One region of the Stenotrophomonas genospecies 3 genome, then DNA from elsewhere that is predicted to be linked to it. Evidence: riboswitches for the same ligand, from Rfam matches in the RefSeq annotation. Region 1 holds a riboswitch; the other holds the start of a gene.

Region 1 (7,076 bases):
GCCTGCGCGAACTACGCGAGGAAACCCGGCTGAAGATTCCGCTGCCGGTGCTGAAGGGTTCGCTGAAGGGCCAGCAGGTCTTCGACCACCCCGACCGCAGCCAGCGCGGCCGCACCATCACCCACGGCTTCCACTTCGAGTTTCCGGCCGGTGAACTGCCGCCGGTGCGCGGCGGCGATGACGCCGACAAGGCGCGCTGGATACCGGTGAGTGAAGCCCTGGACATGGGCCCGCAGCTGTTCGAAGACCACCTGCACATCCTGGAGTATTTCCTCGGCCGCGGCTGACAGGCCCGGCCTCCCCACTGGCGGATAGACCGCTGGTGTCACTCGACGCGAAGGAGCTTCCGTCATGCACTACCTCGATAATCTTCTCCTCAACACCGACAGCTACAAGGCCAGCCATTGGCTGCAGTACCCGCCGGGTACCGATGCCACGTTCTTCTACGTCGAATCACGTGGCGGCCTGCACGATCGCACGGTGTTCTTCGGCCTGCAGGCGATCCTCAAGGACGCGCTGGCACGACCGGTCACCCACGCCGACATCGACGACGCTGCTGCGGTATTCGCCGCGCACGGCGAACCGTTCAACGAGGCCGGCTGGCGCGATATCGTCGACCGGCTTGGCGGCCACCTGCCGGTGCGCATCCGCGCCGTTCCCGAGGGCAGCGTGGTGCCCACCCACCAGGCACTGATGACCATCGAGTCGACCGATCCGGCTGCGTTCTGGGTGCCGTCGTACCTGGAAACGCTGCTGCTGCGCGTGTGGTATCCGGTCACCGTGGCCACCATCAGCTGGCACGCACGGCAGACCATCGCCGCGTTCCTGCAGCAGACCAGCGACGACCCGCAGGGGCAGCTGCCGTTCAAGCTGCACGACTTCGGCGCGCGCGGTGTATCGAGCCTGGAATCGGCCGCGTTGGGCGGTGCCGCGCACCTGGTCAACTTCCTCGGCACCGATACCGTGTCGGCGCTGTGCCTGGCACGCGCGCACTACCACGCGCCGATGGCCGGCTATTCGATTCCGGCCGCCGAGCACAGCACCATCACCAGTTGGGGCCGCGAACGCGAGGTGGACGCCTATCGCAACATGCTGCGCCAGTTCGGCAAGCCCGGTTCGATCGTGGCGGTGGTGTCGGACAGCTATGACATCTACCGCGCGATCAGCGAACACTGGGGCACCACCCTGCGCGATGACGTGATCGCGTCGGGCGCCACCCTGGTTATCCGTCCCGACTCGGGTGACCCGGTGGAGGTGGTGGCCGAAAGCCTGCGCCGGCTGGATGAAGCCTTCGGCCACGCGATCAACGGCAAGGGCTATCGCGTGCTCAACCACGTGCGGGTGATCCAGGGCGATGGCATCAATCCGGACACCATCCGCGCGATCCTGCAGCGCATCACCGACGACGGCTACGCCGCCGACAACGTGGCCTTCGGCATGGGCGGTGCACTGCTGCAGCGGCTGGACCGCGATACGCAGAAGTTCGCGCTGAAGTGCTCGGCCGCACGGGTCGAGGGTGAGTGGATCGACGTCTACAAAGATCCGGTCACCGACGCCGGCAAGGCCAGCAAGCGCGGCCGCATGCGCCTGCTGCGCCACCTGGACGATGGCAGCCTGCATACGGTGCCACTGCCGGCCAACGGCGACGACACCCTGCCGGACGGCTTCGAGGACGCAATGGTGACCGTGTGGGAGAACGGCCGCCTGCTGCACGACCAGCGGCTGGACGACATCCGCACGCGGGCGGCCGTGGGGCATTGAAGGTGCATCCCGACCGGGGTCAGAGCCCGCTGCGTGGCAGCGGGATCCGACCCCTTCCTTCCGCTGGGGTCGGATCCCGTTGCAGCGCAGCGGGTTCTGACCCCTGCGCTCTTGACCGGCGCCACCAACAGGTCCACCTTGCACACGCCGAAGGTATCCCTCCCATCGCTGCGGCGCGGGGAGGGGTTTAAACGGGAATCCGGTGAAGGCGCCTCGCGCGTCCATTCCGGAGCTGCCCCGCAGCGGTGAATGGAAACGAATCCTGCCAACAGCACTGGGCTCGCGCCTGGGAAGCGGCGGGTAGTAGGTGGGCTGCGGCCCGTGTCCATCAGCCCGAATACCGGCCCCGGCCGGGGGACACGACCGTCCCCTGACTCGACCTGGAATCTCCGCGGGGAGGTTGCCGGGGCCGTCGTCGTCCTGCGCGTGCAGGCGGTGTGGCCGCGCGCGTCCTGTTCACGGTATCCGGCCAGACCCGTTCACCCACGCGCTGATGCATGGGCCACCGCCGTTGCCGGCGGTCCATGCGGTACCTGACGATGACCGAGCTCCAACGCCCCACCCTGACCCTGCCCGCCGACGGCAAGCGCCTGCTGCTGCATTCGTGCTGCGCGCCCTGTTCCGGCGAAGTGATGGAGGCGATCACCGCCTCCGGGATCGACTACGCGATCTTCTTCTACAACCCCAACATCCACCCGGTGAAAGAGTACGAGCTGCGCAAGCAGGAGAACATCCGCTTCGCCGAGCAGCACGGCATTCCTTTCATCGACTGCGACTACGACACCGACAACTGGTTCAGCCGTGCACGCGGCATGGAAAACGAGCCCGAACGCGGCATCCGCTGCACGATGTGCTTCGACATGCGTTTCGAGCGCACTGCGCTGTATGCGCACGAACACGGTTACGACACCATCAGTTCGTCGCTGGGCATCTCGCGCTGGAAGAACATGGCGCAGATCAACGACTGCGGCATCCGTGCCGCGTCGCGCTATGAAGGCCTGCAGTACTGGGACTACAACTGGCGCAAGGGCGGCGGTGCCAGCCGCATGATCGAGATCAGCAAGCGCGAGCAGTTCTACCAGCAGGAATACTGCGGCTGCGTGTACTCGCTGCGCGATGCCAACCGTCACCGCCGCGAGAATGGCCGCGAACGGATCAAGATCGGCCTGCTGTACTACGGGCAGGACGCTGAGACGCCGCAGGGCGATTGACGTGTGGGCATGGGGCGGCCACGCTGGTCGCCCCTTCTGCTGTACCGGAACTGCCATGACCGCCCTGCCCGCCGATGTCGCCCTGCTGGTGATCGACCTGCAGCCGGACTTCATGCCCGGTGGCGCGCTGGCCTGCGACCAAGGCGATGCGCTGGTGGCACCGATCGCCGATCTGCTGGCACAGCGCCGCTACCGCACCGTGGTGGCAACACAGGACTGGCACCCGGCCGACCATGCCTCGTTCGCCAGCCAGCACCCCGGCCAACGCCCCTTCGAGACCATCCTGCTGCACGCGCAGCCGCAGACCCTGTGGCCGGACCACTGCGTGCAGGGCAGCGCCGGTGCCGCGCTGCATCCGGGCGTGGACTGGACCGTGGCCGACCTGATTCTGCGCAAGGGCACGCGCCAACAGGTGGATTCATACAGCGCCTTCCGCGAGAACCATGGCCCCGATGGCGAGCGCCCGGCCACCGGCCTGGCCGGCTGGCTGCACGAACGCCGCATCCGCGAAGTGCACGTGTGCGGCCTGGCCCGCGACTACTGCGTGCTGTGGAGCGCGCAGGACGCGGTGAAGTCCGGCTTCCGGGTGAAATTCCTGTGGGAGCTGACCAAGCCGGTGACCGACGCCAACGACGCGATGGTGCGCGAGGCGCTGGGCAAGGCGGGGATCGCGATCGCCTGAGGCGTGACCGCCGGGCATGGCCCGGCGCTACCGCGCACGTCGCTTATGCCGCTTGCGCGCTCCTGCCCACAACAACACAATCGATTCATCCAGCCCCCTAACTACGCCCCCCTATAGATCGCGGGACGGCCGAACCGGGGGCTTTTCATTGGATGAAATCAGGATTCGGTAGTGCCGGCCGCTGGCCGGCAACCTCGGGATCTCTGCAGTTGCCGGCCAGCGGCCGGCACTACCGGATAGCACCCGTGGTAGCGCCGGGCCATGCCCGGCGGACGCGGGATGGGCGATTACCGGAACACCACCGTGCGATGCCCATTGAGCAGGATGCGGTGCTCCACATGGCGGCGAACCGCGCGTGCCAGCACCAGCGATTCGGTATCACTGCCCAGCCGCACCAGTTCGCGCGGCGCCATCGCGTGGTCCACGCGGGCCACGTCCTGTTCGATGATCGGTCCTTCGTCCAGATCCTCGGTGACGTAGTGCGCGGTGGCGCCGATGATCTTGACCCCGCGCGCGTGCGCCTGGTGGTACGGCTGCGCGCCCTTGAAGCTGGGCAGGAAGCTGTGGTGGATGTTGATCGCACGGCCGGCCAGCGCGCGGCACAGCGTGGGTGACAGGATCTGCATGTAGCGCGCCAGCACCACCAGGTCGATGCGCTCGCGCTCGACCAGGTCGATGATCTGCTGCTCCTGCACCGCACGCGTATCGGCGGTCACCGGCAGGTGGTGGAACGGAACCTGGTAGGACGCGGCCAATGGCGCGAAGTCGGCGTGGTTGGACGCTACTGCGGCAATGTCCACCTTCAGCTGGCCGCTGTGGGCACGGAACAGCAGGTCGTTGAGGCAGTGCCCTTGCTTGCTGACCAGCACCAGCAGGCGTGCGCGGCGGCGACCATCATGCAGCTGCCAGTCCATGCCGAAGCCGGCGGCGAGCGTGGCCATGGCGGCGTGCACGGTCTCCAGCGGCAGGCCGGCATCGCGATCGAAATGCACGCGCAGGAAGAAGCGGCCGCTCTCCTCATCGCCGAACTGCTGGGCGTCGAGAATGTTGCAGCCGTGGTCGAACAGCAGGCCGGATACGCGGTAGACGATGCCGGTACGGTCGGGGCAGGACAGGGTGAGGATGGAATCGGGGCGCATCGCCCGAGTGTAGGGCAGCAGCCTGTCCTCGGGATCGATGGTCACCGATGCAACCGACCTGCTTGGTTCAGTCCCAAGCGATACTTGGGTTTCTCCATGGCAAGCTGGTCGGTCATGAACCTGTTGCAACTGATCCGCAGCTTCACCCGCACCGCAGAGACCGGCAGCATTGCCGCCGCGGCCCGCATCCTTGGCATCAGCGCCACCGCAGTCGGCCAGAACATCAACCGGCTGGAGGCGCATCTGGGCGTACGGTTGCTGAACCGAAGTACGCGGCAGCTGGCGCTCAGCGAGGCCGGCGCGCTGTACCTGGCGCAGGTGCGCCACATCGAAGCCGACCTGGCGCGTGCACAGGCGATGGTCACCTCTGGTGACATCGAACCGGCCGGACCACTACGCATCGCCAGCAGCAGCGCGTTCGGTCGCCACGTACTTGCCCCCTTGCTGCCTTCGCTGCAGCAGCGCTACCCGCAACTGCAGCTGGAGCTGCGCCTGACTGACCGCGCCGTGCAGCACGGCCCGGAAGCGGTGGATGCCAGCATCCGCATCGGTGCACAGCTGGAGGACGGGGTCGTCGCACGGCAGCTGGCGCGCGTGCCGTTCGTGTTCTGTGCCTCGCCGGCCTATCTGAAGGCACACGGCACCCCGCAGCAGCCATCCGACCTGGGCGGCCATCGCGGGCTGCTGCATCGCTTCCCCACCGATGGCCGGCCGCTGCGCTGGGGCCTGCTGAAGGAGGGCCAGCGCGTGGACGCCGCGCTGCCGCCGAGCATGGTCTGCGATGACATCGATGCGCTGGCGACGCTGGCCGCAGCCGGTGCCGGCATCACCCGGCTGGCCGCATTCGTGGCAGAGCCGTACCTGCGCGATGGCCGCCTGCAGGCAGTGTTCGGCGCCGACACTGCATGGCGCCCGGAGCCGATGGAGGTCTATTTCTGCGTCAGCGACCGCCGCGATTTCACTGCCAAGATCCGCGCGCTGTTCGAACACCTTCAGGCCGGCATCGCGCCGGCCTGGCGGGTGTGAGCCTCAGCGCGTCTTGAACACGCCGCGCGCATCGCGCGGCTCGCACCGCAGGTACTGCGGCGCCGGTTCCACGCTGTCGCGCAGCGCGGCGGCGGCATGCCACGGCCAGCGCGGGTCGTAGAGGATGCCGCGCGCCAGGGCTACCGCATCGGCGTGGCGATGGCGCAGGATCGATTCGGCCTGCTCCGGTTCGGTGATCATGCCCACGGCGATGACCGGCATGCGCACCTTGGCCTTGATCGCCGCTGCGAACGGCACCTGATAGCCCGGGCCGACGGTGATCTTCTGGCGCTCGTCCAGGCCACCGCTGGAGACATGCAGGAAGTTGCAGCCGCGCGCGTCCATCACCTGCGCCAGCGCTTCGCTCTGCACCAGATCCCAGCCGCCATCGACCCAGTCGCTGGCGGAGATGCGCACGCCCACCGCGACCTTGTCGGACACTGCCGCACGCACCGCATCGAACACCTCCACCAGCAGGCGCAGGCGGTTCGGCAGCGAGCTACCGTAGCCATCGGTGCGGCGGTTGCTCAGCGGCGACAGGAACTGGTGCAGCAGATAACCGTGCGCGGCATGCAGCTCGATCAGCTCGAAGCCCAGGCGCTCGGCGCGCACCGCACTGGCGGCGAAGGCGGCGATGACCTCGGCGATGCCGGCCTCGTCCAGTTCCTGCGGTGCCGGATCGGCGGCATGGAACGGCAGCGGCGACGGCGCCACGGTGGCCCAGCCACGCGCATCGTCGGCCGGCAACTGGCCACCACCGTCCCACGGACGCCTCACCGAGGCCTTGCGGCCGGCATGGCCCAGCTGGACGCCCAGCGGCATCGGCGACCAGCGGCGGACGCTGGCCAGCACCTGCGCCAGTGCGGCCTCGGTGCCGTCATCCCACAGGCCCAGGTCGGCCCAGCTGATGCGGCCGCGCGGTTCGACCGCGGTGGCTTCCAGGATCAGCAGGCCGGCGCCGGACTGCGCCAGGTTGCCCAGGTGCATGGCATGCCAGTCGCTGGCGCGACCGTCTTCGGCGGAGTACTGGCACATCGGCGCGATGACGATGCGGTTGGACAGGGTCAGGGGGCCGAACGAGATCGGCGAAAACAGCTGGCTCAAGACGGTGATGAACGACGTAGGGGGTGCGTATTGCACCGCCGCACGGCCTGCGAATCAACCGTCTGGATGGATCGCTGTTTCGCGGTGGGCGTGCAGCCGAGCGTGTGCTCGGCTCAGGACGAAGCCCACGCGGCCAGCGCCTCGGCGCAGTCC
Region 2 (7,076 bases), on a different contig from region 1:
TCGGCAGGCGCTGCTGCAACGTCGCAATGGAACGACTGGGTGCGATTGCGCGGGAGCTGACAGCTGCAGCACGGTAGTGCCGGCCGCTGGCCGGCAACCTCGGGATCGCTGAGTGGATGCAGTTGCCGGCCAGCGGCCGGCACTACCCAGGGTCACTCAAGCACGTGCGCGCCCAGCGCCGCGTGTACTCGCGCGGCGCACGCTACCGCCACTGCCTGCGGCTGTCGTGCTGCCAGACGCTGGATGCGCGCTTCATCGGTGCGGTGGAGCGGCTCGGTGCGATCGCGAAGGAGCTGGCGGCTGCGGCACGGTAACGCCGGCCGCTGGCCGGCAACCTCGGGATCGCCGGGTGGATGCAGTTGCCGGCCAGCGGCCGGCACTACCCAGGATCACTCAAGCACGTGCGCGCCCAGCGCCGCGTGTATTCGCACGGCGCGCGCTACCGCCACTGCCTGCGGCTGTCGTGCTGCCAGACGCTGGATGCGCGCTTCATCGGCGCGGTGGAGCGGCTCGGTGCGATCGCGCGGGAGCTGGCAGCTGCAGCACGGTAGTGCCGGCCGCTGGCCGGCAACCTCGGGATCGCCGGGTGGATGCAGTTGCCGGCCAGCGGCCGGCACTACCCAGGGTCATTCGAGCAGGTGCGCCGACAGCGCTTCGCCATCCGCTCCCGGCAGATACGGCAGCCGCCCCCAGCACGGCATCGGCAGGCGCTGCTGCAACGTCGCGATGTTCTCATCCTGGCGCTGCATCACCGGGTCGATGTGGTTGCCGATCCAGCCCAGGCACTCCACGCCACTGGCCTGCAGCGACTGCGCAGTCAGCCGTGCGTGGTTGACGCAGCCCAGCCGCATGCCGACCACAAGTACTACCGGCAGATGCAATGCACGCACCAGGTCAAGCTGGTCCAGCGTGGTCGAGACCGGCGCCAGCCAACCGCCAACACCCTCCACCACCACGACATCGGCCTGCGCACGCAGGCGCGCGAACGCGGCCACGATCTGCGCCAGCTCCACCTGCACGCCATCCTCGGCTGCGGCCAGCTCCGGCGCCAGCGGCTGCCGCAGCGCGTACGGATTCAGGTCGGCATAGTCCGGCACCGGCCAACTGGCCGCCTGCAGCGCCAGCGCGTCCTCGTTGCGCAGGCCCTGCCCCAGATCTTCACTGCCACTGGCCACCGGCTTCATGCCGACTGCGCGCAGGCCGCGCCGGCGCAGTGCATGCAGCAGCGCGGTGCTGGCCGCGGTCTTGCCGATCTCGGTATCGGTGCCGGTGACGAACAGGGCAGGCGGCAGCGTGGCGGGCAACGGCATCGATAAGCTCCAGCGGGGCAACAGAGCCTGCATTATCGCCGGCCCGGCGCGCTTGCTAGACTGCGGGCATGTTCGCCAATGCCTCGCTTACCGGCAGCAAGCCGGAACAATACGCCCAGCTGCTGGAACAGGCCCGTGGCCTGGTCTACGCCGAGTCCGACCGCATCGCCAACGCGGCCAACCTCTCCGCACTGGTCTATCACGCTCTGCCCGACCTGAACTGGGTGGGCTTCTACCTGTACGACGGCAAGGAGCTGGTGGTCGGCCCGTTCCAGGGCCTGCCGGCCTGCGTGCGCATCCCGCTGGACAAGGGCGTGTGCGGTGCCGCCGCCAGCCAGCGCGTGACCCAGCGCGTGGAGGACGTCTATGCCTTCCCCGGCCACATCGCCTGCGATTCGGCCTCGCGCTCGGAACTGGTGGTGCCGTTGCTGCGCGGCGATGAACTGATCGGCGTATTCGACATCGACAGCCCGAAAGTCGGCCGCTTCGATGCCGACGACCAAGCCGGCCTGGAAGCCATCGCCCGCGTGTTCGTCGAGGCGCTGGGATGAGCGCACCGAAGCTGCGCAACATCGGCCCGAAGAGTGCGGCGTGGCTGCGTCAGGTCGGCCTGCGCAGCCGCGAGGATCTGGTTGCGATCGGCGCGGTCGGTGCCTTCGTCAAGGTCAAGCGCGCCGGCTTCAAGCCCAGCCTGAACCTGCTCTATTCACTGGAAGGCGCGTTGCTGGACTGCCATTGGCAGGAACTGAGCGAGCCGCAGCGTGAGGCGCTGGTGCAGGATTACGAAGCGCGCATCGCTGCGCATCCGCTGAAGGCGGCCGGCCCCGCTTCGGGCCCGGTGCATGAGCAGCGCTTCGATGCTGACGACGACGCTGAGGACAGCGTGGCCGAGCGCGCGGACGAGGATTGAGGCCTCCGCGTTCCTGGGGATGCCGGCCAGCGGCCGGCACTACCACTGTGATGCGGGATCGGTAGCGCCGGGTCATGCCCGGCGACTGCGGTCAGGGCTGCTGCAGCTCCAGCAGCTCACCCACCAGCCCGATCTCGCCACGCTCCAGCCACACCCGCAGGCGCGTGCCGTGGTCGATGCGCAGCGCCCAGCACAGCGACATCGGCAGACCGCAGACCTGCGACAGCACCATGCGCAGTGGGCCGCCGTGGCTGACCACCAGCGTCGGCACCGGATCGTCATCATCAAGCAGGCGATCCAGCGCGCGCGCGATACGCCGCTCGAAGTGGCCCCAGCTTTCGCCGTTCGGCGGCGGGAATGCATGCGGGTCGGCATGGAAGGCCGCCAATGCATCCTCCGGCAGGTCGAACAACGACTGTCCGTCCCAATCGCCGAAATCCAGCTCTTCCCATTCCTCGTCCGCTTCCACGTCCAGCCCGCGCGGGGTGGCCAGGGCCATCGCCGTGTGCAGCGAGCGCAGCCGCGGCGAACTGATCACCCGCTCCCAGGGCTGCGCAGCGTAGGCGTCGACCAGTTCCTGCGGCAGGCGGGCCAGCTGCGGTGGATCACTGCGGCCATCGAGGAACTCATCGCGACCGTTGCCGGCATGGCGGACCAGGTCGAGGATCATGCGTGCGTCCTGTACAGGCAACGCGGGAACAGCGGAAAACGGGCGGACATCGGCAACGGCACCACGGGATCGAGGGACCATTCTAAGGGCACAGCAAAGGCAGTCGAGCAGGCTCGACGCTACGGGCCGCCTGCGATGCCGTAGACTGCGCGCACTTCCAGGTGACCTGCGGCCACGGCCGGCAGGTTGAAACGGGAAGCCGGTGACGCGTGGATCCACGCCAGGCCGGCGCTGCCCCCGCAACGGTAAGCACGTCAGTTCCAGGCAACAACGCCACTGTGCCGCAGGCATGGGAAGGCGCCTGGACGGTGGCCTCGCGCCACCCGGCGGCAAGCCCGGAGACCGGCCAGGAAGCCTCAGGTCGCGATGCGGTGGGCATGGCGCTGGATGACCGCAGCCTGCGCTGCGGCGTCGGCGCATGCCTGCCCTCGCGGCTCCTCCCCTTCGCCACGCGGGCGTGCGTGGCACCTGGAGTCCCCCATGAAGCTGCAGTCCCGAATGCTGTCCCTGGCCGTGCTGGCCGCCCTGCCCGCGCTGGCCCAGGCCGCCGATGACACCACCGCGCTCGACCAGATCCTGGTCACCGCCACCCGCACCCCGATCGCCCTGCAGGACAGCATCGCGCCGGCCCAGGTGATCGACCGCGCGCAGATCGAATCCAGCCAGGCCACGTCGCTGCAGGAACTGCTGCGCGGCCGCGCCGGCATCAACCTGACCAACTCCGGCGGCCTCGGCAAGCAGAGCTCGCTGTTCCTGCGCGGCACCAACTCGGGCCACACCGTGGTGCTGGTGGATGGCGTGCGCATCAACAGTGCCGACCTCGGCCTGGCCATGTACCAGGACCTGCCACTGGCGCAGATCGAACGCGTGGAAATCGTGCGCGGCCCGCAGTCCAGCCTGTACGGTGCCGACGCCATTGGTGGCGTGATCCAGATCTTCACCCGCCGCAACCAGGGCGATTTCGCTCCGCACTTCCAGCTCGGCGGTGGCAGCAACGGCCTGCGCGAAGCCAGCGGCGGCATCGGCGGTGGCACCGAACGCGGCTGGTTCGGCGCCGACATCGCCTACCAGCATTCCGACGGCATCGATGCCTGCCGCGGCTCCGCCTCGGTGTTCACCGCGGGCTGCTTTGCCGACGAGCACGACCGCGACGGCTACCGCAACCTGTCCAAGAGCCTGCGCGGCGGCTACAGCTTCAACGACCAGTGGACCGTGGAAGGCAGCGCACTGCGCGCCGACGGCAAGAACCACTACGACGGTTACTACAACTATTCGGAAACCCGCCAGCAGGTGCTCGCTGGCAAAGTGCGCTACACCCCGTCTGAACGCCTGGCGTTCACAGCCAACGTCGGCCGCAGTGACAACGAGTCGGACAACTTCGGCGCACCGGGGGTGTTCGGCAGCGCGCAGACCCATCGTGACAGCGCCTCGCTGCAGGGTGACTTCGGCGTGGCCGAGGGCCAGCTGCTGAGTGCAGGCGTGGATTGGAGCGAAGACAACCTGGATGGCAGCAGCGCGGGTTACCTCGTCGACAGCCGCCGCAACACCGGCGTGTTCCTGCAGTACCAGGGCCGCTTCGGCCGCCACCAGCTGCAGGCCAGTGCGCGCAACGACGACAACCAGCAGTTCGGCAACCACGCCACCGGCAGCGTGGGCTGGGCGATGGAACTGGAGCACGGCCTGCGCGTCAATGCCAGCTACGGCACGGCGTTCAAGGCGCCGACCTTCAGCGACCTGTACGACCCGTGGAGCGGCGTGCCGACGTTGAACCCGGAGAAGTCCAAGAGCGCCAACCTTGGCGTTTCGCAGCAGGGCCAGGGCTGGCACTGGGGCCTGGACGTGTACGAGACCCGCATCGATGACCTGATCACCTACGATGCCTCCACGATGAAGATGCGGCAGGTGGAGAAGGCGCGCATCCGTGGTGCCGAGCTGACTGGTGGCATGCTGCTGGCCGGCTTCGACATCAATGCGCAGCTGAGCTATACCGACCCGCGCAACCGCACCCACGGCAGCACCCAGTTCGACAACTGGCTGCCGCGCCGCGCGCAGCAGACCGCGCGCCTGGACGTCGACCGCCGCTTCGGTGACGTCCGCGCCGGCCTGACCGTGCAGGGTGCGGGCAAGCGCTATGACAACGCCAGCAACTCGGTGAAGGTTGGCGGCTACGGCACGCTGGACCTGCGCGCCGAGTACGCGCTGACGCCGTCGTGGTCGCTGCTGGCGCGCGCCGCCAACGTATTCGACCACACGTATGAAACCGTGGCGTGGTTCAACCAGCCCGGCCGCGAGTACCAGCTGAGCGTGCGTTACCAGCCGAAGTGACCGCGACGGTCATGGTAGTGCCGGCCGCTGGCCGGCAACATCATGACCTTCGGCAGCGCATCCCGGGTTGCCGGCCAGCGGCCGGCACTACCCAATGCGCCGATCCGGGATTGCCGGCCAGCGGCCGGCACTACCCATTGCGTCAGCCCGGGTTACCGGCCGGCGACCAGGGATGTCCGTTGCATCAGCCCTGCAACCCCGGCAACTCACGCAGGTCGTCGATCACCGCCACCGCATGCGCGGTGGCCAGGTCCAGGCCACGCGGATAGCCGTAACGCACCAGTGCGATCGGCATGCCCGCATCTTCGGCGGCGCGGTAGTCGGTCAACGAATCACCCACCATCAGGCATGCGTCCACCGGCAGCCCAAAGTGCGCGGCGACGTGCCGCAGCGGTTCACCACTGGGCTTGCGCTGCGGCAGGGAGTCGCCACCCAGCACCAGCGCGAACGCATCACCAATACCCAGATGCTGCAGCAGCGGTGGCACCAGCGCTTCGGGCTTGTTGGTGCAGATCGCCAGCGGCACGTTGCGCGCACGCAGCTGCGTCAGCGCTTCGGCCACGCCATCGAACAGGCGCGGGCTGCGCAGCAGGCACTCACGGTAGTGCACCATGAACACCGGCATCACTTCGGCCAGGTCCACCTCGCGGCCGGCCGCATGCACGGCCTGTTCAACCAGGCGGCGCACACCGTCGCCGATCCAACCGAGCACCGTGGTTTCCGGCACGCGTGCCACACCGATGTCCTCCAGCGTGCGGTTCAGTGCTTCGGCGATATCAGCTGCGCTGTCGACCAGCGTGCCATCAAGGTCGAACACGACCAGCGGATAGGGATACGACAAGGGACGGCACCTGCATGACGTGGGGCCGTCCATTGTACGCCGCTGGTTTTTGCGCCGATCCGCCTCAGCCGATCCGGCGCGCGCGGGTCGCCAGGAAGGTGGGCAGATAGCGGTCGATCAGGAAGCGCGGCTGCGGCTGCCAGTCTTCCATGAAGCGATCGATGACGAAGCCGGCATCGAGCTGCCCACCGATCAGTTCGGTCAGGCTGTGGCCGAAGGTCAGCGCATCGCCGCGTGCCAGCTTTGCCTCGCGCTCGGCTGGCGCCAGGTCTTCCAGGTCCGAATAGGGAATGGCGTACTGCGGCCGGATCAATCCCTGTGCATCGAGCTGCGGATCACGCGCACCGACGAACAGCACCGGGTTGTAGAAGCTCGCCATCAGCATCCCGTCGCGTGCCAGCACACGGCGGCATTCGGTCCACACCGGGCGCACGTCGGGCACGTACAGGTTGGAGATCGGATGGAACACCACGTCGAAACTGTCGTTGGCAAACACGTGCAGATCGCGCATGTCACCCTGCACCGTGCGCAGCTGCAGGCCATCACGCGCAGCGACCTGGCGGTCCTGTTCCAGCTGCCCGTCGGAGAGATCGAACACGGTGACGTCAGCGCCCGCAGCGGCCAGCACCGGTGCCTGCTGGCCACCGCCCGAGGCCAGGCACAGGATGCGACGGCCCCGCACATCACCCATCCAGTCCAGTGGCAACGCGCGGGGCGTCAGGTGCACCTGCCAGCGGCCTTCGCGCGCGGCGGCAATCGTTGAACTTTCCACCGGGCGCGACCATTCGCGCACTTCGCTGGCCTGGCGGTCCCAGGCAGCACGGTTGTGGTCGATCAAGGCCTGTCCATGGTTCATGTGTTCTCCTTGCCCGGTGGGCGCCAATCCAGATCCTGGAAGGCCGGGCTGGCGAAACACTCGCCCAGGAAATCCAGGAATCGCCGCATGATAGCGGGCTGCTGGCGCCGTGACGCGTACACGGCATGAATGCCGAGTTCGTCCAGGCTGAATTCGGGCAGCAG

The links. A riboswitch is a leader RNA that binds a small molecule or an ion and turns the genes downstream of it on or off. The one in region 1 is predicted to bind cobalamin.
Region 2: it holds a riboswitch for cobalamin, as region 1 does, so the genes downstream of both, btuB (TonB-dependent vitamin B12 receptor) here and ACX9OT_RS17705 (epoxyqueuosine reductase QueH) in region 1, are expected to answer to the same signal.

What each region holds. Positions count from the first base shown of each region.
Region 1 is NZ_JBTMUR010000014.1:28,024-35,099, reverse strand. Features, by position in the region: gene ACX9OT_RS17715 (bifunctional nicotinamide-nucleotide adenylyltransferase/Nudix hydroxylase) at 1-287, shown strand, start outside; gene ACX9OT_RS17710 (nicotinate phosphoribosyltransferase) at 352-1,761, shown strand; cobalamin riboswitch at 1,895-2,124, shown strand; gene ACX9OT_RS17705 (epoxyqueuosine reductase QueH) at 2,286-2,972, shown strand; gene pncA (bifunctional nicotinamidase/pyrazinamidase) at 3,028-3,654, shown strand; gene purU (formyltetrahydrofolate deformylase) at 3,942-4,793, opposite strand; gene ACX9OT_RS17690 (LysR family transcriptional regulator) at 4,908-5,819, shown strand; gene ACX9OT_RS17685 (NADH:flavin oxidoreductase/NADH oxidase) at 5,823-6,923, opposite strand; gene ACX9OT_RS17680 (NAD-dependent protein deacetylase) at 7,037-7,076, opposite strand, start outside.
Region 2 is NZ_JBTMUR010000015.1:2,758-9,833, reverse strand. Features, by position in the region: partial or broken gene ACX9OT_RS18230 (dethiobiotin synthase) at 1-31, opposite strand, end outside; gene ACX9OT_RS18225 (hypothetical protein) at 117-314, shown strand; gene ACX9OT_RS18220 (hypothetical protein) at 354-551, shown strand; gene bioD (dethiobiotin synthase) at 627-1,310, opposite strand; gene ACX9OT_RS18210 (GAF domain-containing protein) at 1,379-1,861, shown strand; gene ACX9OT_RS18205 (TfoX/Sxy family protein) at 1,858-2,220, shown strand; gene ACX9OT_RS18200 (histidine phosphatase family protein) at 2,312-2,890, opposite strand; cobalamin riboswitch at 3,033-3,255, shown strand; gene btuB (TonB-dependent vitamin B12 receptor) at 3,371-5,215, shown strand; gene gph (phosphoglycolate phosphatase) at 5,400-6,056, opposite strand; gene ACX9OT_RS18185 (class I SAM-dependent methyltransferase) at 6,121-6,912, opposite strand; gene ACX9OT_RS18180 (LysR family transcriptional regulator) at 6,909-7,076, opposite strand, start outside.